Regions from separate parts of the Solibacillus sp. FSL W7-1324 genome, predicted to be linked through region 3. Evidence: predicted binding sites of a transcription regulator. Region 3 holds the regulator's gene; each other region holds the start of a gene.
The links. Region 3 encodes LexA, which represses DNA repair genes until DNA is damaged. Its sites were predicted from a motif close to CGAACATATGTTCG; they were not measured.

Region 1: the regulator LexA is predicted to act here: its motif matches at 4,513-4,526, upstream of addB (helicase-exonuclease AddAB subunit AddB).
Region 2: the regulator LexA is predicted to act here: its motif matches at 2,680-2,693, upstream of parE (DNA topoisomerase IV subunit B).

Annotation. Positions count from the first base shown of each region.
Region 1 covers NZ_JBBOYH010000001.1:787,877-796,267, forward strand. Annotated here, with positions in the region: gene MKY71_RS03685 (peroxiredoxin family protein) at 172-744, shown strand; gene MKY71_RS03690 (S41 family peptidase) at 860-2,287, shown strand; gene MKY71_RS03695 (PDZ domain-containing protein) at 2,510-3,679, shown strand; gene MKY71_RS03700 (TVP38/TMEM64 family protein) at 3,819-4,442, shown strand; gene addB (helicase-exonuclease AddAB subunit AddB) at 4,566-8,210, shown strand; gene MKY71_RS03710 (UvrD-helicase domain-containing protein) at 8,185-8,391, shown strand, end outside.
Region 2 covers NZ_JBBOYH010000001.1:1,743,394-1,751,784, reverse strand. Annotated here, with positions in the region: gene parC (DNA topoisomerase IV subunit A) at 1-685, opposite strand, end outside; gene parE (DNA topoisomerase IV subunit B) at 685-2,658, opposite strand; gene plsY (glycerol-3-phosphate 1-O-acyltransferase PlsY) at 2,961-3,563, shown strand; gene MKY71_RS08445 (HesB/YadR/YfhF family protein) at 3,675-3,965, shown strand; gene MKY71_RS08440 (YczE/YyaS/YitT family protein) at 4,105-4,737, shown strand; gene MKY71_RS08435 (ABC transporter ATP-binding protein) at 4,865-5,635, shown strand; gene metA (homoserine O-acetyltransferase MetA) at 5,687-6,628, opposite strand; SAM riboswitch class I at 6,783-6,890, opposite strand; gene MKY71_RS08425 (nucleoside-diphosphate sugar epimerase) at 6,954-7,706, opposite strand; gene MKY71_RS08420 (AAA domain-containing protein) at 7,727-8,391, opposite strand, start outside.
Region 3 covers NZ_JBBOYH010000001.1:2,297,075-2,305,465, reverse strand. Annotated here, with positions in the region: gene MKY71_RS11435 (DNA alkylation repair protein) at 1-577, shown strand, start outside; gene MKY71_RS11430 (5' nucleotidase, NT5C type) at 656-1,201, shown strand; gene MKY71_RS11425 (gamma-glutamyl-gamma-aminobutyrate hydrolase family protein) at 1,317-2,012, shown strand; gene lexA (transcriptional repressor LexA) at 2,096-2,719, opposite strand; gene yneA (cell division suppressor protein YneA) at 2,881-3,228, shown strand; gene MKY71_RS11410 (YneB family resolvase-like protein) at 3,215-3,871, shown strand; gene MKY71_RS11405 (DUF896 domain-containing protein) at 3,936-4,172, shown strand; gene tkt (transketolase) at 4,312-6,306, shown strand; gene MKY71_RS11395 (DNA helicase) at 6,537-7,100, shown strand; gene MKY71_RS11390 (alpha/beta hydrolase) at 7,114-7,761, shown strand; gene MKY71_RS11385 (sensor domain-containing protein) at 7,785-8,391, opposite strand, start outside.

The DNA of each region.
Region 1 (8,391 bases), 1.5 Mb from region 3:
TATATTTAAAATACCCGTTTTTAATAATAATTAATCACATTTGATAGAAGTATTTATGTATTTATTTATGGAGTTTTTCCTCTGCAGTTTTAAAAGAAATTTTTCCAGTTTGAATAAAAACTTGAAAGTTATGATAATGTACTAGTAGGAAGAAATGGTGGGGTGATGTTGATGAAGAAAAATATTGGAATCGGTATTATTTTAGTGCTTGTCATTACAATGCTTGGCACTTACATAAAAGCTGAAATCGATCAGAGTACTGCAATCAACGACTATGCATTAGGAAAAGAAGTGGAACCGGAAGAAGAAGTGGGTCTTGAAAAAGGTCAGTTTGCACCGGATTTTACATTATATAATTTACAAGGGGAGCCACTGACGCTTTCGGAGCTGAGAGGGAAGCGTGTTGTACTGAACTTCTGGGCGACTTGGTGTCCGCCATGCGAAGCTGAAATGCCGCATATGCAAAAATACTACGAAAAATATCGTAAAGAAGACAATGTGGAGATTGTCGGTGTTAATATGACATATGCAAATGAAAAGCTGGAGCGTGTGGAGCAGTTTTTAAAAAGTTATAAGATTACCTTCCCAATCGTACTGGAACAAACTGAAGCAGTCGCCTTTCAATATGAAATTTTGACAATGCCGACAACGTACATGATTGATACAGCAGGGAAAATTCAAAAGCAGATTATTGGTCCGCTGGATTTGGATGCATTGCGTGAAAATGTGCTCCAACTAGATTAAGTACGGGTAATTTATAGATTAGCACTTAAATTAACTTCATTTTGACGTTAAATTCGACTTTGTAAGTATGAATCTTTCATTCGCTTCATAAATTTTATGGAACGGAGGAGAATTCGTGCGGAAAAGTCGGATTTTTTTATTAGTTGTCGCAATGGTGTGTATTGGCGTAATTGTTTATGGTGTGTTGAATATTAAGGCACAGCCCAAGGAGGAACAGGCGGAGTTTGCGGTAGTCAATGAACTGCATGAGTTAATCACGAAGGAGTCGGTTTATGATATCGATTCGGAGAAATTGGTGGAAGGTGCACTGCGAGGGATGGCAAATGCAATAAATGACCCCTATAGTACCTATTATTCGGAGCAGGAAGCAGCATTACATAAACAGACGCTCGCAAGTGAACGAATCGGAATTGGTGTTGAGTTGGCAGAAGCAAATGGTAAGATTATTGTCGTGGCCCCTATTAAAGCATCGCCAGCAGAAAAAGCGGGTATTCGACCATTGGATGAGCTTGTACAAATTAATGAGGTACGACTTGACGGGAAATCAATGGGGGAAGTTCGTAAACTGATGTATGGCAAAGAAGGGGAAGCAGTGGAACTTGTCATTTATCGCCCGGATATGGATCAGCATTTAAAGTTGGTCATGAAAAGGGAACGCTTGAAAAATGATACGGTGGAAGCTGAAGTCCTCGAGGTAGAAGGAAAAAAACTCGGCTATATAACGATCAATCTATTTGGCGAAAAAACAGCAGAGGAGTGGAAAGAGGCTCTTGATGGTGTAATTAAGGAGGAAGTGGAAGGGTTAATCATTGATGTGAGGGACAATCCAGGTGGCTATTTACATAGTGTTACCCAAATGATGAGCATGTTCGAGCAAAAAGAAAAAATCTTTGCGTACATGCAAAATCATGACGGTGTAACAGAGCCGCTGAAAACAAAGAAAGTCGAGCAGTTCCAGCCTTACGCAAATTGGCTGCGCGACACGCCTTTAACACTTATCCAAAATGAAGGAAGCGCATCAGCCAGTGAAGTGTTTGCGGGTGCCCTGCAGGACTGGAAGCGTTCGGTCATAATTGGGGTGACGAGCTTCGGTAAAGGAACGGTTCAGCAAACATGGGACCTTCAAAATGGCGGAGAAGTAAAGTTATCGACGAACAAATGGCTTACTCCTTCTAAAAAGTGGATTCATGATGTTGGGATCGAGCCGGATGTCGAAGTGACACAGCATCCTCTTTACAGTGTAGAAACAAAAATACTGAAGGGGCGCTATGAAGAGGGAGAATACAGTGAAGAAGTTGCCTACAGCCAGCGCATATTAAGTGAACTGGGCTATGCGATCAGCCGGACAGACGGATTCTTTGATAAGGATACAGCTCAGGAAGTGGAGAGCTTCAGACATAAGCATGACATTGCAGAAGGAGACTATATGGATGAAGCATTTTTCAATGAATTAACGAAAGAACTGCAAACATTCAAACAGTCGAAAGTAAATGACATGCAGCTGCAGATGGCGATTAGTTATATAATGCATCAGTTTGAGTGATTGATAGTATAAAAGAGATTGAGGGCTCGTTTCTTTAATGAAATGGGCTTTTTTTATTTGTTCAACATTTTATTTAGAAAACGGTCTGAAAGATACCTCCTTATTTAACTCGCCCCCTACATCTCCAATTCCACCGCCAAGCCTTTATTTCTATTCCGGTACAAATGGGACTACGCATTACGGAAAGGATTTGGTACAATTATTCGTACGGTAGGTGAGAATATGGATGGAACAGTTTTGATTGAAATTTTAAAAGGGATTGGCCGGTTTTTTATAAATCCTTTGTTTTATGTCGCCATCATTTCCGCAGTATATTTAGGGTATCGCCGAGTGAAGCGCGAACGAAGGTATTTTAACCGACGGATACTAGGTGGCTGGTCCGAGCTGAAAAATATGCTTGCGATGGGCTTTATGCTGTCCGTTATTATTTCCTTATTTAGTCTTGTAATAGGCTTAACAGTATCACTCGAATTATTGACAATTGTATTTATTGTAAGTCTCGCAGGTATGATTATTTATCTGTATCAATTATTATCGCCAGCGATTGTGATGGCAGTTGCTTTTTGCGGAATCGTTTGGATGCAATGGCAAGATTGGTCATATACAATCGGAACAATTGAGTTGGCAGGTAGAAATGTTACGGACGAGCTTGTTATGACCGTTCCGATAATGACAGGGCTTTTGCTGATGGCGGAAGGAATTTTAATCCGCCGTTATGGTGCCCGGTTTGCTTCACCGATTGTTGAGAAAACAAAACGTGGATTAAACGGGATCGGTTATTTTAGTAAACAGCTTTGGATTTTACCGGTCTTTACTGTTATTCCGGGTGAAGGGATTCAAAATTTTGCACCTTATTGGCCACAGTTTACGATTGGAGCAGAACAGTTTTCAATCATTGTTTTCCCATTTATTATCGGCTTCCAGCAGATGGTGCGTCAGAAGCTGCCGATGAATGTTTATCCTCAAATGGGACGTTCAATTATAATGATAGGCCAATTTGTGCTCGTTGTCGGATTGGCCGCTTATCTCCTGCCGATACTTGGGGCAGCAGCATTAGCGTTAGGAGCAATTTCTCGTACAATTATCGGTATTCATTATAGTCGTTCAGAGGACCGTAACAGCTATGCCGTTGTACGCAGTGATAAAGGTGTGATGATTGCCGGTATTTTACCGGATTCCCCTGCTGAGAAAATGGGGCTTGTCGCAGGTGAAATTATCAAGCGTGTAAATGGACAAGATGTTTTTACAGAAGAAGATTTGTATAAAGCATTGCAGATCAATGCTGCCCATTGCCGTTTGGAAGTGCTGGATCATTCTGGTGAGTTGCGCCTTGCCCAGCATGTTGTCCATCGTGATGATAATCATAAAATTGGATTATTAGTTGTCAGTTAATTTCAAAAGAATCTCGATAATACGAGGTTCTTTTTTTTGGCTAAAACGGGTATAAACAAATTATGTTAAGATTAAATTGTACTAGACAGCATTGTGTAACTTCAGGAATTTTTATCGTTTTTGGTAGGGGTGAGTGGTTATGTTAGATTGGCTGACAATCGATAATATAGAAACAGTTGTAGAAAAATATAAGTTACTAGGCCCGTTTTTCGGAGTTTTATTAACGTTTTTGGAATCATTTATACCGATATTGCCGCTGTTCGTAATCATCATTGCCAATGCAGCCGCATACGGGTTGTTTTGGGGATTTTTACTGTCCTGGCTTGGAACAGTAGCAGGTTCCTATATGTTCTTTCTTATGATTCGCATGTTCGGAAAGTACCGGCTCTTCCGTCGGATTAAAGAACAGAAACAAGTAAAAAAATTGATTAACTGGGTGGATATTAGAGGATTTACACCACTGTTTGTTCTGCTGTGCCTGCCGTTTACACCTGTAGTCGTTGTCAATACGGTTGCGGGTCTATCTCATATAAAAAAGAAATATTATTTTTTGACACTTCTTATTTCAAAACCTATTTTAATCTTTCTAATTAGCTACTTAGGCAGTGATCTGCGTGACATTTTAACCTCTCCTGTCAAACTTATTATGTCAGCTGTAATTATTTTAATCATTTGGGGAATCGGCAAACTGATTGAAAAGATTTTAAATAAGCGCGTGGAAAGAGATTTACGAGAAATCGGGAATTTGCGAAAACATAAATAAAAACTAGAAGTCCTGGCTTTTTACAAATAGTGAAAAGGCAGGGCTTTTTTGTATGATTGCAATTAATGCGCGAACATGTATTCTTATATTATAATAGAAGAAAGAAATAGAAGTGAGGTGGGAATGGTGACGTTACGAGTTATTACAGGACGGGCAGGTACGGGGAAAACAACATTGATTCACCGTGAGATTGTCGATGATTTAAAAACAAATATATTTGGACATCCAATTTTTATATTAGTTCCTGACCAAATGTCGTTTTCAACGGAATATGAGCTGACAACGAAATATGACATTGAAGGAATGATGCGTGCACAGGTTATGACATTCAAAAGGCTTGCCTGGTTTGTGCTGCAAAATGAAGGCGGTATTGCCCACGAACGTATTGACGGCACAGGGTACCGCATGCTGTTACGACGTATTTTGGAAGAACATCAGGAAGAGTTTCTACTATTTAAACGTGCGGCGGGTAAACCCGGTTTTACAAAAGAAGTCGAGCAGATTTTAAAGGAATTCAGTCAATATCATATCGATGTGGAAACAATCGACCCGCTGATCGATTCATTAAAAGTAAACGGTGCAAGTGAAGTGCTGCTTCATAAATTGCATGATTTGAATATCATTTTAAAGCAGCTGCATGAGCGCATCGGGACAGAATATATTGATGGCGATGGCTACTTCCCGCTTTTAATTGAGCGTATTCCGAAGATGGAAAGCTTGCGCAATACCCACATCTACCTGGATGGGTTTGTTTCATTTAATGGACAGGAATTGGCCATTTTAAAAGAGCTTCTTATTTATGCGAAGCGTGTTACAATCGTGCTCCCGATGGAAGACCCGCAAATGGATTTACTGGAAGGCTCCGTGTTTTACCGGGCTGCGATGACATATGACAAAATAAAGAATGAACTGCAAAAATTACGGTTCGAACGTGGAATTGATATTGAAGAGGAGCCACGTGTCCATTTAGAAGTAAACTACCGTGCGAAAAATCGGGACTTGCTGCATATTGAACATTGCTTCGACAAAATTACCGATAAACCAGTCGAATCAACGGGCCATGCGAAAATATTAGAAGGTGTAAACCCGCGCGCAGAAGTGCAAAGTATTGCCCAGGAAATTAAACAACTCGTTCTTGAAAAGGGGCTGCGCTATAAAGATATCGGAATAATGTATCGCCAGGCGGATGTATACGATGCGATTATCGGTACGACCTTTACTCAATACGAAATACCGTTTTTCTCAAATGAGAAGCGGGCGATGCTTTACCACCCATTGATTGAATTCAGTCGATCTGTACTGGAGATTATTACGACGAACTGGAAATACGAGCCGGTTTTCAGAAGCATTAAAACCGATCTGTTTTTCCCTTATGGAGCAAATTTGGTCGCAATGCGGGACAGAGCGGACATTTTGGAAAACTTCGTCATCGCCAAAGGAATTGTTCATGATCGCTGGATGAAAGATGAAGTATGGCATTATCGCCGTTTTAAATCGCTGGAAAAAGTGAATGCGGTTCAGACAGAAGACGAACTGGAGCATGAGCAGCTTTTAAAATCCGTACGTGACTTAATCCGGGAACCGGTATTGGCATTGCAGAACCGGTTGAAAGGTAAAAAAACAGGCCGTGAAATTGTAGTGGCACTGTATGAGTTTATGGAACAGCTTGATATTTATAAGAAACTGCTGAAAATGCAGGAGCAGGAAGAGCAGGCTGATTCACTCCATCAGTCATTGGAGCATGAACAAGCCTGGAATGGCTGGATTCATATTTTGGATCAATTTGACTTGATGTTCGGCGATAAAATTATGCCGTTGGAAGAAGTCGCACAGATTTTGGATGAAGGCTATGAAACACTAGAGTTTGCAAGTGTACCGCCGACATTGGATGAAGTGACCGTATCGACAGTCGAGTTTGCGCGTTTTGACAACAAAAAGGCCATTTTCGTCATCGGTGTTAATGACGGGGTCTACCCGATGCGTATGGAAGCGGGTGGCCTTCTCTCTGATGACGAGCGTGAAACATTTGAGAAAATTGATGTGGAATTGGCACCGGGTATAAAAAGCCGACTTCTGCAGGAAAGTTTTCTGTTTTACCGTGCGATTTCTTCATCGACCGACTATTTATATATTACGTATGCAAATGCGGATGAGGAAAGTAAAAGCAAGCTTCCTTCACTTTATATTAACCGGCTGCACAGCATGTTTGAAATTACCGAAAACCAAGGTACTTCAGAGGAAAAAACGGTTCGTACAATGCCGCATCGTCAAATTGCGATGGATCCGCTTGATGAGCTTCATAAAGACAATGTGCTCAAGTATATACAGCACCCATCACCGGCAATCGGTTTCTTAATGACCCAGCTTAAACAGGCACAGCATGAGCGACGTCCGCTTACTGAAGAATGGGCGGCGTTAAAAGCATTTTATGAACGGGAACCGCGCTGGAAAGATGTACTGAACATCGTGGAAAAACCTCTCTATACGACGAATGAAGCAGAACCGTTAACGGAAGATATAGCGACTGCATTGTATGGGGAAGACTTTTTGGCAAGTGTATCGCGTATTGAACGCTTTTACAGCTGTCCGTATTCACATTTTGTGTCTTACGGGCTGAAACTGCAGGAGCGTACAGAATTCAAGCTCGAGACCTTCGCGATGGGTGATCTGTTCCATGAGGCAATACGGACGATTTTATCCGAGAAAGAGCCATCGATTCCGCTTACAACATATGTAGCATGCTATAAAAAGGCGGATGAAACGATTTCAAAACTGGCGGACTATTTCTCGTACAGTATTTTAAAAAGCAGTCACCGCTTTGAATATATTAAAACGAAACTTGTGAAAATCGTAGCACGTACAATTTATGCGCTAATCAATCAAAGTGAACTGTCGAAGTTTAAAGCGATAGCCCATGAAAAGCCGTTCGGGAAACGCGACGATAAAAATACGGAACAGGATGACCGTAACCCGCTGGAAGCACTGAAAATTGATCTGGAACATAACCGGAAAATGTATGTGCGCGGGCAAATTGACCGGATTGATGCATATAAAGATGCGGAAAATCTGTATTTGCGTGTGATCGATTATAAATCAAGCGGACGCAAGCTTGATTTTACAGAAGTATATAACGGGATTTCGCTGCAGCTGTTGACGTATTTAGATGTAGCGATGAAAAATATCCCGATTATCGCACGGGAAGGGAAGTTCATCCAGGACTTATCGGAGCTGGAGAATATTATTGTTCAGGCCGCGGGAATGTTCTACCTGCATGTGCACAATCCGCTCATTCCGACAGAAGACTATGAGCAGTATGACCGTGTGGAAAATCTGCGTCAGGAAAAGTTCAAGTTGAGCGGCTATATGGTAAAAGATGTGGAAGTGGCGCAATTGATGGACCAGTCACTCGAGCCGAGTAAATCGTCAATTATCGTACCGGCCGCGTTTAAAAGCGGAGACAACCCGGAATTTAACAGCCGATCCTCAAAAGTAATTGAACAGGAACAGATGGAAAACCTGCAGGAGTTCGTACACTATAAATTCCGTCAGGCAGGCAATGAAATTTACCGCGGGAATACGGAAATTAAGCCGTACAGCCTTGGTAATCAAAAGGCTTGTACGTATTGCAGTTTTAAATCGGTTTGCCAGTTCGACCAGTCGGAAACAGGCAACAGTTTCAATGAAATTAAGAAACAGCCGGAACAGGAAGTATTTGAAAACATTAAAAAGGTGGTATGTGCAGATGACAATTCCAGCGAAGCCGAGTGATGTTCAATGGACAGATGTGCAGTGGAAAGCCATCTACGCATCCGGCCATGACATATTAGTATCAGCAGCGGCCGGTTCAGGGAAAACAGCGGTATTGATCGAGCGACTGATCCAAAAGATATTGGCGCCTGAAGATAAGCGGATTGATGTGGATGAGCTGCTCGTTGTAACGTTTACAAAT
Region 2 (8,391 bases), 550 kb from region 3:
TAATGCCGTCTAAACCTTGAATAATCCCGCCTGTCGGAAAATCCGGGCCTTTAATGACAGTCATCAGTTCATCGACTGTGCAGTTTTTATTGTCAAGACGCATTAAAACCGCATCAAGTGCTTCCTGCAGATTATGTGGCGGAATATCCGTCGCATAACCAGCCGAAATCCCTGTTGCGCCGTTAACTAATAGATTCGGGAATCGAGATGGCAATACAGTCGGTTCCATATCCTGGTCATCGAAGTTCGGAACGAATTCAACTGTATTTTTATTAATGTCACGTAACAGTTCTGAGGCAATCGCCGAAAGTCGAGCTTCCGTGTAACGCATCGCGGCTGGCGGGTCCCCATCGACAGAACCGTTGTTACCGTGCATTTCAATCAGCATATGACGGCTTTTCCAGTCCTGACTCATACGGACCATCGCATCATATACAGAGCTGTCACCGTGCGGATGGTAGTTACCGATTACATTACCGACTGTTTTTGCCGATTTACGGAACGGCTTGTCAAAAGTATTACCTTCATGGAACATCGCATATAATATACGACGTTGTACAGGTTTTAGCCCGTCACGTGTATCCGGTAATGCACGGTCTTGAATAATATATTTGGAATAGCGACCAAAACGGTCACCCATTACTTCTTCTAATGGCAAATCTTGAAATTTTTCTACAAAACTCATTATTCGTTAACCTCCTCATGCTGGATGAATTCATTTTCTAAAATGCTTGCATCCTCTTCCATGCCGAAGTTGACGTTTGATTCAATCCATTTACGACGAGGCTCTACTTTATCGCCCATCAATGTTGTAATACGACGTTCTGCACGTGCTCCATCTTCAATTTTCACACGGATTAATGTACGTGTTTCCGGATTCATCGTTGTATCCCAAAGCTGGTCGGCATTCATCTCACCTAACCCTTTATAGCGCTGAATGATATAGCCTTTGCCGATTTTCTTCGTAGCGGCACTCAGCTCCTGTTCAGTCCAGGCATAGATCAGCTCCTGCTTTTTACCCGACCCTTTCGATACTTTATAAAGAGGCGGTAACGCGATATACACTTTTCCTGCTTCGATAAGCGGACGCATATAACGGTAGAAGAATGTCAGCAACAGTACTTGAATATGGGCACCATCTGTATCGGCATCGGTCATGATGACAATTTTATCGTAAGCGGCATCTTCCACTGAGAAATCAGCTCCGACACCGGCACCGATCGTATGGATAATCGTCGCGATTTCTTCATTTTTCATAATATCCTGCAGCTTGGCCTTTTCGGTATTGATGACTTTACCGCGCAACGGCAAAATTGCCTGGAATGTACGGTCACGGCCTTGTTTTGCCGAACCGCCAGCAGAGTCACCCTCTACTAGGTATAATTCATTTCTCGAAGCATTTTTCGACTGTGCAGGTGTCAGCTTACCGGACAGAAGCGTACTCGATTTTTTCTTTTTCCCGTTACGGGCATCATCACGTGCTTTACGTGCAGCTTCACGCACTTGTTGGGCACGAATGGCTTTCCGCACTAAAGAAGCCGATAGCTCGGCGTTTTCTTCTAGGACATACATTAATTGTTCTGAAACAACGGTATCAACAGCAGAGCGTGCTTCTGATGTACCAAGCTTCCCTTTTGTCTGCCCTTCAAATTGCAGCAGATTTTCAGGAATACGGACAGAAACAATTGCTGTCAGGCCTTCACGAATATCCGTGCCTTCCAGGTTTTTATCTTTTTCTTTCAGCAATCCGATTTTGCGTGCGTATTCATTGAATACACGTGTCAACGCTGTTTTAGCACCCGTTTCGTGCGTACCGCCATCACGTGTACGGACATTGTTAACGAATGATAAAATCGTTTCGGAATAACCGTCGTTAAATTGCAGCGCGAATTCCACTTCAATTTCCTGAATGATGCCTTCTACATATTTAACCGGATGCAATACATCTTTTTCTTCGTTTAAATATGCAACGAATGCTTCAATACCGCTTTCATAATGGAAAATTTCATGCTTTCCTTCTCCGCGCTCATCGATCAATTCAATTTTTAAACCTTTTAATAAAAACGCAGATTCGCGTAAGCGCTCTGCCAAAGTATCATAATTATATTTAACGACAGAAAAAATCGTCGGATCCGGCAAGAAATGTACTAGTGTTCCTGTTTCCTTCGTTTTTCCGATCATATCAAGCGATGTAGCCGGCTTCCCGCCTTGCTCAAAACGTTGGCGGTAAATTTGCCCGTCACGATAAATCGTTACTTCCAAAAATGTTGATAAGGCATTTACAACGGATGAACCTACACCATGTAAACCACCACTTGTTTTATAGCCGCCTTGTCCAAACTTTCCGCCTGCATGAAGGACGGTGAAAATAATTTCCGGGGTTGGTTTGCCCATTTTATGCATACCTGTTGGCATACCACGACCATGGTCACGCACGCTAATACTGTTATCTTCATGAATCTTCACGATGATATGATGTCCAAATCCAGCAAGCGCTTCATCCACTGCATTGTCTACAATTTCATACACTAAGTGGTGAAGACCTCGACTATCTGTAGAACCAATATACATCCCTGGTCTTTTGCGTACGGCTTCTAAACCTTCTAATACTTGAATGGCATCTTCATTATACGAAATACCGGTTTGGTTTTTTACCAAATGTAATCCCCTCCAAAAATACAAACAAACGTTCTATTTACTACCTAATCGTACGCTCAAATATGCATGATGTCAATGTTTAAAGGTACTGATTTAGGCTTTGCAAAGATTAATTGTATCACCAATAACGAACGTTTAAAAGCATATCCTTTAGCAGCAAACAATAAAATGTAACTTTTTCCCTGTTTTTTACATAGGCGAAAAAATAATACCTCTTTCCTTCTATTAAAAAACATTGTAAAATATTCAATACATACTATTAGTACCAACTGATAATTCTGAATTCGAAAGGAGCACAACACTTGATCAACGCGTTAATTATTATTTGTGCTTATTTAATCGGTTCCATTCCATCAGCTTTATGGATTGGCAAAATTTTTTACAAAACGGATATTCGACAAAAAGGCAGCGGCAATTTAGGCACGACCAATACATTTCGAGTATTGGGCAAAAAACCGGGCATCGCCGTATTGCTTATTGATATATTGAAAGGGACGGCTGCGGTATTGCTTCCGTTATTGCCGTTTTTCGCAGACAGCACGGTCCATCCTTTAATCTTGGGTGTCATCGCAGCTGCGGGCCATATGTTCCCGATTTTCGCCAGTTTCCGTGGAGGAAAGGCGGTTGCTACGAGCGGTGGCGTTATTTTAGGCTATAATTTACCGTTATTTATAATTTTAATCATTGTATTTGTCATCGCTTTAAAACTAACAAAAATGGTCAGCTTATCATCTATGATTGTGTCCGCTGCAGCGGTGATTTATGTCATCGGTCATTGGATGATAACGGGTGAATATGCGTTATTCATTTTAGTTGTCGTATTGGCTGGCTTCATTTTTTACCGTCACCGTGAAAATATTAAGCGGATCAAAGCCGGTACTGAACCGAAAATTAAAGGATTTTAACTAATTGACTGAAGGGGTTTCCTTTCAGTCTTTTTTTGTAGTCAAAATTTCAGAACGCGAGCTTTGTAAGTTTTTTTTATTTCCTGCATAATGACAGTAGAGGTGAAATATATGGAAATCAGACTATCAGAAAAAGCACTTACTTGGTTTAAACAGGAAATGGAAGTAGAAAAAGGCGATTTCATTCGTTTTTATGCAAGGTATGGAGGTTCTTCACCTTTTCATGAAGGGTTTTCGTTAGGGATGACGCGGGAGCAGCCGCATGAAATAGGCATTGAAACCGTTGTGGAAGATATTCATTTTTATATTGAAAAGTCCGATGAGTGGTTTTTCAACGAACATCATTTAGTTGTAGATGTCGCCGATTCATCCGATGAATTAACTTATTCCTATGAAAAATAAACACCTTTTTATCGCTCTCTAATACGAACAATTCGCCGTCGAAAAGTTCAAATGTTTCGAAATTTTAGTAAATCCGTTTTTGCCGATTCAATCGTTATAATGAGTAAGGATTATATCGAAGATTGATGAGGGATTATATGTGAAAGCGAAACAGGAATTTTATTGGCGCTGCGTATTTTTTATTGCAGGCATCATTGTTTTATCATTAGGCGTGACATTAACGATCAAAGGACAAATACTTGGCGTTGGGTCATGGGATGTCCTTCATATCGGACTACAAAAAAACTTGGGCTTAACGGTCGGTACATGGTCTATCATTTTAGGCTTGCTCATTCTGGCTGTTGATACGTTTTTCACGAAAAGATTGCCGAAAGTCGGAACGTATTTGGACATGTTCCTGACAGGTATTTTTATTGATATATTTATGATTGTATTACCGGATGCGAATACACTGTTTGAACAAACATTGGCATTTGTTGTTGGCGTTATCCTGCTGGGCTTCGGCTGCGGCATGTATATGGTGGCTAACCTTGGTGTAGGGCCTCGTGACACGTTAATGCTGTTGTTGGTTCACCGTCTTGGCTGGAGTGTCAACCGTGCACGTACAACAATGGAAGTAACGGTTGCTATAATAGGTTTTATATTGGGCGGACCAGTCGGAGTCGGTACGGTATTTATGGCGTTCGGCTTAGGGCCTGTCGTACAATGGGCGCTCAAATGGAACGGAAAGCTGTTCCACCGCGCAGCAGGTGTTGAGAGTGTCGTTATATAAAAATATGTAGAGAGCAAGCATTATGCGTTTGCTTTCTTTTTTTTATATTTAAATTATTACAATTTTCAAAAAATACTTTCGTAACAATGTAAAAAAGTGCATAGTAATAAGTGGAGGTGTTTTTAAAATGATACATATTGAAAATATCCATTTATATCGCAATGACAAGAAGATTTTAGATGATTTAAGCTGGCATGTGCAAAAGGGACAGCATTGGGCCATTTTAGGGTTGAACGGCTCAGGCAAAACGACGTTGCTGAAAGTCATTAACGGCTACATTTGGCCAAACAAAGGAAGCGTCCAAGTACTTGGTGAAACATATGGCAAGACCTATATACCGAAGATGCGGACGCGGATCGGCTGGGTAAGCAACGCGATGATCGATAATTTCAACTGGCAGGATAATGCGATTGAAATCGTGCTCAGCGGAAAATTCGGGGCCCTTCGACTATTCAATGATGTGACAGATGAAGAAATTAATCATGCAGTTTCTATTATGAAGCATTTTCACTGTGATCATTTAGCAAATAAATCATTCGAGCATTTGTCACAAGGTGAACGGCAGCGTGTTCAAATTGCAAGGGCCATTATGGCAGATCCCGAAATTCTCATATTGGATGAACCGTGTGGCGGGCTTGACTTGATTGAACGGGAAAACTTACTGCAGACGATCGAACAGATTGCACAAGCTGAAAACGGCCCTACCCTCATCTATGTGACTCACCATGTAGAGGAAATTCTGCCTTGCTTTAGCCATGTGCTTTTAATGAAAGACGGAAAAAATATCGAAGCCAATGCACGGGAAACGGTTTTAACAGACGAATTATTAAGCGATTTCTTCGGGCGTGAAATCAGTTTGCAAATCGAACGCGAACGTGCCTGGGTCGCGATTAAATAAAACGAACCAGCAGGAGTCCACCTCTTGCTGGTTTGTTTCATTTTATACACACTAAATATGATATTCAATATTCTCATCAACATAATGCCATTCGTACGGTGTTTCTTGGTATACGTAGTAGTTCAGCCAGTTGTAGAACAATAGATGCGAATGGGCACGCCAAACATTTTTCGGTGCCTGCAGCGGATCGTTATTCGGGAAATAGTTGACCGGAATATCCGTATTGTCCGGATCTTTCTCGATATCGCGGAAATACTCATCCGATAATGTCGTTGCATCATATTCCAGATGCCCTGTAATCATAATATGTTTATTGTTTTTCGATTGAACGATAAACACCCCTGCATCATCCGAATAGCTGAGTAAACGCAAGTCGGGATGTGCTCGTACTTCATCAATCGAAACCGATGTATGGCGTGAATGCGGTGCAACATACTCGTCACTGAACCCACGTACTAGATCTACTGTTAAATCCGTAATCACATGGGAATATACACCGGAGCACTTCTTCGGCAATTCGAATTTACCAATGCCAAAATGGTGGTACAGAGCAGCCTGTGCGCCCCAACATATATACATGATTGAAGTAACATGTTCATTTGCCCAGTCCATCACATGCGTAATTTCGTTCCAGTAGCCGACATCTTCAAAATCCATTTTCTCTACTGGCGCACCCGTAATAATAAGACCATCAAAACGACGGTGCTTCACTTGGTCAAATGTTCGGTAAAATGTATCTAAATGCGATTTGGAAACATTTTTTGATTCGTATGTAGCTGTATTTAAAAATGTGACATCTACCTGTAATGGTGTATTCCCGAGCAAGCGCAGCAACTGCAGCTCGGTTTTCTCTTTTTCAGGCATTAAATTAAACACTAAAATATTTAGCGGTCGAATTTGCTGCGTTTTCGCACGGTCCTCCTCCATGACGAAAATCTTCTCTTTTCTAAGCAGCTCACCCGCCGGTAAATGTTTCGGAATATTAATCGGCATTTCACTTTCCCCCTCATAAACTATTTCAAAATACTTTTAATAATCAGTCGTGTTCAGGCATTGCATTGTTTTACGAGCGAAACGAACCGTTCCAGAACAACATAAAAAGCCCCTCTCACTCCAGCAAAACAGAATTGAGAGGGGCTTTTACCCGTTCTTATCTGCCAAGGTCAACACCTTGCTGGAAGTAGCACCTTTCTAGTAACACTAGAGGTTGCTGAAGCATCATAAGGCCAAGTCCCTCCGCTTCTCTTGATAAGACTATTAAATTGTCATTAGTGTATCATGTACTTTATAGTTTTGCAATAATTCAAAAAATATTATTTCACTCATCCTGAAGCTGTTCTTTTTCTATGTTGAATAAGATGGTTTCCAGCCGCTCATCCCATACACTTGTCAATGTATTGTATACACGTACAAAATGTCTGTTTTCCTTTTGATCGAACAATAAAAAACATAGGACCGGTATATCATTAATCTGGATCGATTCCGTCGACACAACACTCGTTATATAGTGCGGAACTTCATCTTCCGCCACCGGTTGTTCGGAAAGCTGCTGTTGAATGAAATCAACAAGCAACGTTTCTTCAATCGCTTCGATTTCTTCTGTATCCATTGTCGGGAAAGGCTCCGGAAACTCTTCTATATCCGCAAATTCCTCCAGGTCCCCCTCCAACGGCTGTTCATGAATCGGACTGTATTGAATAAAGTAACTTGTTTCTTCTAGTTCCTCTTCAAAAATGCCCGATTCCAGCTGTGCTTTCCCTTTAGCAGTAAGCGCAAATTCCTGTTCTTTCACTATCATGCCGAGTTGTAACATTTTATTCGTCAAATCATGAATAAATAACGGTTCCACCAATAAAATTTCGGCTAATAGCTCCACATTTTTCAGTTTTGCCTTTTCAAATGAAATAAGCATCATCTTCATTAAAATATCCATGGCATTACGCATCACGGGATGATATTTTACTTCCAATGTATGAATCGGAATGGCATATTGCATTTGCTTTTTAATTTCAATAGATGGGTTTTGGCCGAGTTCTTTCTGCAGCTGTAAAACTGTTCCTTGTAAATCCATTCAATCCAATCCCCCTGTTTCTATACAGCAAAATAGCCGTCCTGTTCTTTGACTGTCGTTAAGACATGGGCATACATATCCCTTGTTTTCGCGCTCTTTGGACGCTTCGTAAACATTTCGGTACTGCCGACCATAATGAGCAGTTCCCGGGCGCGGGATAAGGCAACATTGAGACGTCGGTAATCTTTCGCAAAGCCGATTTCTCCGCGCTCATTGTCATGATTCCGCACCATGCTGACAATAATGACATCCATCTCCATCCCCTGGAATTTATCGACCGATCCAGTACGGATGTGTAAATGCGGTACACTGATCTCCTGCTCGATCAAACGATTAATGCGCTTTACCTGCTCCGCGTAGAATGAAATAACGCCAACCGATTTTAATGCGTCGTGTGGAATCAGACCTTGTGCCTTTGCCTGCTCCGTTGCGGCATTTAATTCGAGCAGCTGCTGTTTAATCTGTTCCAGCTCAGCTAAATTGAATAAACTTGAGCCTTCCTTCATCCGCTCTTCAAAAAATGGTTTGGCATTCGGTATATCGAGCCATAGCAAATGATGATTTCGTGTAATTTTGGATGTTTCAAGGAAATGATCTCGTACAGCATCTGAATCTTCTAACCCACATTGCAGCTGTTCGGATTCATTTTCGTAAAACGGTGTAATAGTTGACATAATATTTTTAT
Region 3 (8,391 bases):
ACAAATAAAAATTGATCAGGAACTGGCTGAACAGCTCTATGCTACAGGCAACTATGATGCCATGTATTTTGCAGGAATTATTGCGGATCCGAAAGCTATGACTGAAGAAGATTATGACCGCTGGATGGAACAGGCCTATTTCTATATGATTTCCGATTATGTGGTTGCCGTAACATTGGCGGAATCCGATATTGCGCAAGAAGTGAGCGATAAATGGATCAATAGTAGTGAGGACCTGAAAATGTCGGCAGGGTGGCATTGTTACTGCTGGCTGCTCGGAAATCGTAAAGACGAGGAATTCTCAAAGGAAAAGTTAGTGGATATGCTTGAGTATGTAAAACAAAATATCCATCAGGCACCGCAGCGTACTCAAGTAGCAATGAACAATTTTGTCATGACAGTCGGTGTTTCATTTAAACCTTTACATGAGAAGGCCATGCAGATTGCTAATGAAATCGGACCGATTAAAACAAAACGTGAAGGGAAAAAACCGGGTGAGCTCCATGCATATGCGGAAATTGAAAAACAGGTGGAAAAAGGGCGAATCGGTTTTAAACGTAAATATGTACGTTGCTGATTGTAAAGAGTTAAACCTTGTTTTTTCACAATGAAATTGTATAAACTAAAATCAGGAAATTTCAAGGAGGCTTATTACATGAAAAAAAGTATTGCTATCGATATGGACCAGGTGCTAGCTGACTTTTATTCGAAATTACGTGTTACTTATAACGATAATTTTGGAACAAAATTTACAGACGAAGAATTTCTTCTGACGACACAGCGTGATTTGCCTCGAGAAGATGCGAAAAAATTATTTGCATTATTAAATGAGCCTGACTATTTCAGAGATTTAAAAGTACTGGATAACGATGCAATTGAAGTTATTCAAGATCTGCAGGAGCATTATGAAATTTATATTGCGACTGCTGCAATGGATGTACCGGGTTCATTTACAGCGAAATACGATTGGCTAATGGAGCATTTACCATTTATTAAAACACAGAACATTGTGTTTTGCGGAAATAAAGCGGTGATACATACCGATTATTTAATTGATGACAGCCCGCGTCAACTCGCAGCATTCAAAGGTACAGGTATATTATATTCCATGCCTTACAATCGATCTGAAGAAGGTTTCATGCGTGTTCATAACTGGAAAGAAATAAAACAGTATTTTATAAAACAAATGGAAATTGTATAAAGGTTAAAGGGTTGCGATTGGGCAATCCTTTTTTATTTTTGTAGTCATTTAGTGTAACGAAATAGTATAATTTAAATTGTTGGAATTATCTATAAATTATAAGGGGATAACAAGAATGAAACCGATTATTGGATTAACAATGTATGATTTTGACAAGAAATTGGATATTAACAACGGATATTTAACTTCAATCGAACAAGCGGGAGGCATTCCAATTTGTATACCGAATGCTACAGAAGAAAACATAGAGGCGTTATTAAACCTCATTGATGGTCTCGTATTAATTGGGGGAGCCGATATAGATCCGTTGCTGTTTGATGAAGAACCGCACCGACATATTGGAAGTGTTGTAAGAAAACGTGATGACAGCGATCTTTTATTAATGAAAGAAGCTTATAAAAGACAAATGCCTGTTCTCGGTATTTGCCGCGGACAACAGATTATGAATGTTGCATTTGGAGGGACGATCATTCAGGATATACCATCACAAGTAGAAAATACCATTTTACATAAACAACCTTCAAAGCGCGGGGAATTGGCACATACTGTTGAAGTAAAGACACCAAAGTTTCAAGAAATTTTTAAAGAGGACTTATTCCGTGTTAATACATTTCACCACCAATCGGTCGGAAAGCTCGGGGAAGGGCTCGTCGTTTCGGCAGCCGCTAAAGATGGTATCATTGAAGGGATTGAACATGAATCACATCCGTATTGTGTTGCGGTACAATGGCATCCGGAAGAATTGGCACCGAACGGGGATGTATATGCACAGCGCTTGTTTAATAGCTTTGTAGAAGCATGCAATAAATAATGAAAATCTCAGTCGTTCGCGGCTGGGCTTTTTATTCTGAAAATAAAAAACTTGCCGATTCTATGAGAATGGCAAGTTTATGATTAATGGATATTTCGATAGAGGCCGACTACTTTACCTAAAATAGAAACCTGGTTGACAATGATCGGCTCCATCGAACTGTTCTCAGGCTGCAGGCGGAAATGAGTTTTTTCTTTATAAAAGCGCTTGACAGTCGCTTCATCGTCTTCAGTCATGGCTACAACAATCTCTCCATTGTTCGCAGTGGACGTCTTTTTGACGATCACATAATCCCCATTTAATATCCCGGCTTCAATCATGGATTCGCCCATAATTTCAAGCATAAACAATTCCTCTTCCGGTGAGCCGTATGTATCGGGCAACGGAAAATATTCCTGAATATCCTCAATTGCGGAAATAGGCAGACCAGCTGTAACTTTACCGATCAACGGTACATGAATGACACCTTGTTTCGCGATGTTCAGTTCTTCCTGGTCCAATATTTCAATGGCACGCGGCTTTGTAGGATCACGGCGGATAAGCCCTTTACTTTCTAAACGAGCTAAATGCCCGTGGACAGTTGAACTGGAAGCTAAACCTACTGCTTCTCCAATTTCGCGAACTGATGGCGGATAGCCTTTAGCACGAACTTCCTCTTTTATAAAAGTTAGAATAGCTTGCTGCCGTTTTGAAATTTTTTGTGTCAACTAACTCACCTCTTTATCATGCTATTTTTCTTAAAGGTAAGTATAGCAGTATGCGAACATGAATGCAAACATAAGTTCGAAAAAACGGTTGACAAAAACATATGTTCGTATTATTATGAGAACAAATATTCCGAACATATATTCGAAAGAGGGTTTTTCTAATGAAAAAATTCAAATTAAACGGCTTCACATCAATGTTTCTACTATTCTCTGTACTTATGATGGCTTTATTTATGATGCAGGACGATAAAATTGAATTATACGAACACGTAAGCATAGAGCATGGCGATACTTTATGGTCGTTGGCAGAACAATATCGTGGTAAAATGGCTAAGCATGATTGGATCAATGAAGTAAAAAAAGAAAACGGAATGCTGGATGAAAAAGTTGCTTTAGGACAAGTATTGGTTGTACCTGTAGAAAAAGATTCACAATACATTGCCCAGCTGAATGAATCCTCCGATATGCAATCGATTAAAGTAGCGAGAGGGAACAATGATAAAAACTAAAGCAGTTATTTATTGCCGTGTCAGTACGGATAAAAATACACAAGAAACATCACTGGTGCGTCAGCAGGAGGAGCTGACGAAATATGCAAAATCATTCGGCTATAAAGAAGTAGAGATTTTCATGGATCAGCATAGCGGATATGATGTCGACCGGGACGGATTGCTCGACATGCTTGACTATATGAAAGAGTACGGCATTAAAGCACTATTTGTACAGGATGAGACCCGTTTAGGGCGTGGGAATGCCCGGATGGCAGTGCTCCACCTGCTGCAAAAATATGAAGCGACGGTATATACATTGAATGATGCAGGTCCAGTTGTATTAAACGAAATGGATACAATGCTGCTCGAAATCTTAGCGATTGTCGAAGAGTATCAGCGTCGTATGCATAACGCGAAAATCCGCCGGGGAATGCGCCGCGCTGTAGAAAATGGCTACCAGCCGCAAAATAATCTAAAAAATCGCGGCAATATTGAAGGGCGCGAACGAAAAGAAGTGCCAGTCGAAGAAATTGTTCAGCTGCGCCAGAAAGGCTTAACATTTGCGGAAATTGCGACAACTTTGTCGGGCTTGGGCATTTCTATCAGTAAAGCGACCGTACATAGAAGATATATTGAATATATGGAGCGACTTGAAGAGTAAACACTTGTTTTCAAGTCGTTTTTTTTATACCTTTGTAATAGGTAGGAAGAAAGGTGAGATTCAAATGTTATCAAAAGAAAAATTAGCTCGCATTAATGAGCTTTCTAAATTAGCGAGAGAAGGTAAATTGACGGAAGAGCAGGCAAAGGAACGTACAGCGCTGCGCAAAGAATATTTAGATACTTTCCGTACAACAATGCGCGATACAATCGAACATGTGAAAGTAATTGATGAAGAAGGCAATGATGTGACACCTGAAAAATTAAAACAAATTAAATCACAGAAAAAATTCTTAAACTAATAACTTTTCATTAATATGTCACATTTAATATAAAGTATGTCATATTTTTCGGGACGTTTTTAGAATTTATTGTTTTCTTGTGAAAATTTGTCTACACTATAAAATGTATAAATATCGTACGAGGAAAGGATGTCACATAATGACACAACAGTTGGATCAGTTAGCAATTAACGCAATCCGTACACTATCAATCGACGCAGTAGAAAAAGCAAATTCAGGTCACCCGGGTTTACCAATGGGTGCTGCACCTATGGCCTATACTTTGTGGACGAAGCAATTACGCCATAACCCGCAAAACCCTAATTGGTATAATCGCGACCGTTTTGTATTATCAGCTGGACATGGTTCCATGCTTTTATATAGTTTATTGCATCTTGGTGGCTACGGTTTAGAGATGGAAGAGATCAAAAACTTCCGTCAATGGAACTCAAAAACACCGGGACATCCTGAATATGGTCATACAGTTGGTGTAGAAGCGACAACTGGTCCATTAGGGCAAGGTATTGCAATGTCAGTAGGTATGGCTATGGCTGAACGCCACTTGGCAGCAACATACAATAAGCCAGGTAAAGACATCGTTGACCACTATACATTTGCATTATGTGGTGATGGAGATTTAATGGAAGGTGTTGCAGCAGAAGCAATTTCTCTTGCAGGCCACTTGAAATTGGATAAATTAATTGTACTATATGATTCAAATGACATTTCACTTGATGGTGATCTGGAAAAGTCATTCTCGGAAAACATCCAAAAACGTTTCGAATCATACGGATGGAACTATTTAAAAGTTACAGACGGTACAGACATTGTAGAAATTAATTCAGCAATTGAAAAAGCGAAACAAAATACTGGCGGTCCAACTGTAATTGAAGTGAAAACTGTTATCGGTTTTGGTTCTCCCAACAAATCCGGGAAAGCAGATTCACATGGTGCGCCATTAGGAATTGATGAAGTTACTTTAACAAAAGCGGCCTATGCTTGGGAGCATGAGCCATTCTTCGTTCCAACTGAAGTATATGATACATTCAAAGCGGCAAGCGAAGTGCAAGGTGTACAAGCAGAAGCGGCATGGAATGAATTATTCGAAAGCTACAAAAACGAATATCCGGAACTGGCAGCACAATTTGTCAACGCAATGGAAAACAAATTACCGGAGAACTTTGCTTCTGAATTACCTGTATATGAGGCAGGTACAGCAGTAGCTACTCGTTCATCTTCTGGTGATGCCATCAATGCAATTGCTAAAACAACACCATCATTCTTCGGCGGTTCTGCTGACTTAGCAGGTTCAAACAAAACGACTATTAAAGGAGCCGGCGATTTCTTTGCCGAAACTCCGGAAGGCCGTAACATTTGGTTTGGTGTTCGTGAATTTGCAATGGGTGCTGCGCTGAACGGTATGGCACTGCATGGCGGCTTAAACGTATTTGGCGGTACTTTCTTTGTATTCTCCGACTATGTACGTCCAGCAATTCGTCTATCTGCATTAATGGGATTGCCTGTAACATATGTGTTTACACATGACTCAATTGCAGTAGGGGAAGATGGTCCTACACACGAGCCTGTCGAACATTTAGCATCATTACGTGCAATGCCGAATCTTTCAGTAATCCGTCCTGCAGATGCAAATGAATCTGTAGCAGCATGGAAACTGGCTGTAGAGAGCAAGTCAACACCAACTATTTTAGTGTTATCCCGTCAGAACTTGCCGGTATTGGATGTTGCAACAGAAACAGTATATGAAGGTGTTGAAAAAGGCGCTTATGTTGTTTCAGCTTCATCTAAAGAAACTCCGGATGCCCTGTTAATTGCCACAGGTTCTGAAGTTGGCTTGGCAGTAGAAGCGAAAAAAGCATTGCTTGCAGAAGGAATTGACGCATCTGTTGTATCAATGCCATCAATGGACCGTTTTGAAAAACAGTCGAAGGAATACAAAGAATCGGTATTACCAAAAGCTGTGACAAAACGTTTGGCGATTGAAATGGGTGCATCACTTGGCTGGCATAAATATGTCGGCTTTGAAGGCGATGTTTTGGCAATCGATAAATTTGGTGCATCAGCTCCAGAGAAAATTGTGTTAAAAGAATACGGCTTCACAGTAGAAAATGTAGTTGCGAAAGTAAAAGCACTTTAATTCGAAGCTCAAAATGTCACTTGTCTACTATGGCAAGTGGCATTTTTTCATTTCTATACCCGTCAAGACACCGGTAAAATGTTTAGAGTGAAAAGAAAAAAGCTTTGGCAAAAGGGATAATTTCAGATACAATATGCCGTAGAAATAATTGGATAACGTGCGATTTTACTGAAGGAATGGTACGATAATAAAGAAATATGGAAGTATCAGATGAAGGATGTGGATGAATCATGACAGCAGAAAGTAAGCAAAAAGAAATTACTACATATATCGAACAGACACTTTATTTACTATCGAATAAAGCGGACCTTGAAAAATTCCAAACAATGCTTCAAAAAAATATTGATGAAAAAAGAGCTTCCTCCACGTCGACGACTGATTTTTATGATCGATTAATGTTAAATATTGCGTATTATGTGGAAAATAAAATGGCATGGACAGATCTTGTTCGGGAAACGTTCAGTTCAGGAAATGTACCAACCGTTTCTTATATCGAAAATGAACTAATGGCACAGCAAATGCAAATCCGCAATAGTGTCGGAGAGAAAATGGACGATTATAAGAAGGCATTCCATCAGCAGTATGAAGCATTAAAGGTAGAAGATGAAGATGTGATATACGATTATGCCTATGCATCCGTGGAGCATGCATACCGTATTGATTTTTTAACAGTTGCCTGTGCTAAAAATGCAAATATTTTAACAGAAGGCGATATCGAGGAAACAATCAAAATGCTGGATGGCTATATGGCTTACTACACAGACCAGCTTGTCAATAAAATGACGCTTTCTTAAAAGGAGACATAAAATGAACACACCATTTATTTATTTACACAAAGCACCTAAAGTAGATGCAGATAAACAACCTGCAATTTTCCTGCTGCATGGATTAGGGAGCGATGAAAACGATTTACTGCAACTTGTTGATTCGTTTTCAACAAATTGTCATATTTTTAGTTTGCAAGGTCCGATTAAACATCGTCCCGGCTATGCATTTTATACGTTTGAAGAAGAGGGTAAGCCGAATCGTGCCATTTTTGATAAAGTGCTGAAAGGTATTGAATTATTTATTAAAGAAGCTATTTGGGAATTCAATTTGGATGAACAGCAAATTTATGTTGTTGGCTTCAATCAAGGGGCAGCGATGGCACAGTCTATTGCAATGGTGATGGGCAATGCCATTCGGGGAACCGCAGCATTAAGCGGTTATTTACCGGAATTCGCTGCGCTTGAATACAGTAAAAAAACGATGGATAAATCGAAAATCTTTATTTCTCACGGGGAATATGATTATGATTTTCCGATTGAATGGGCAGAGCATGCCGTCCGTTTTTTCAATGACTATGGCACGGACGTAACATTCAGAACCTATCCGGTAGGCCATGGAGTGAGCGAACAAAATCTGCATGATTTAATCGCATTCATATCGAAAGATTTACCAAACACGATAAACTAAGAAAACAGCTGACGGAAGGTGAATTACTTCCCGTCAGCTGTTTTTTTTGTGTCCAGCAATTGTTCTGCTTCGGTAATAGACATCGGTTTGTAAAAATAATAGCCTTGACCGGCAGGACAGCCAAGTTGCTGAAGCATCGCCAATTGTTCTTCTGTTTCAATTCCTTCGGCAATGGGACGCATTTGAATGTTTTTCGCCAATTGGATGATCGTCTGTACAATGGCATACATCCCGGGTTCATTCATTGCGCTGACAAAGCTTCGGTCGATTTTGATTTCGGAAAAGGGTAACTGCGGCAAATAACTTAACGAAGAAAAGCCGATTCCAAAATCATCGATTGAGCACTCAATCCCCATACGTCTTAATTGATTCAGAATTTCTTTTGCTTTTTTGAAATCCACCAATTCGATGCTTTCCGTTACTTCCAGTTTTATATAATGTGGCGGGACATTATATTTGTAAAAGATGTCACTTATATTTTGCAGGAAATCCGGATCGTAGAAATGGTCCGGAGAAATATTGAGTGCAATCGGTAATATTCTTTTGTTCTCATTGATTCGATTTTGAAGCCAAATAAGGATCTGCTTGAAATTCAGTAAATCAATCGCTTTTATCTTACCGGTTTGTTCG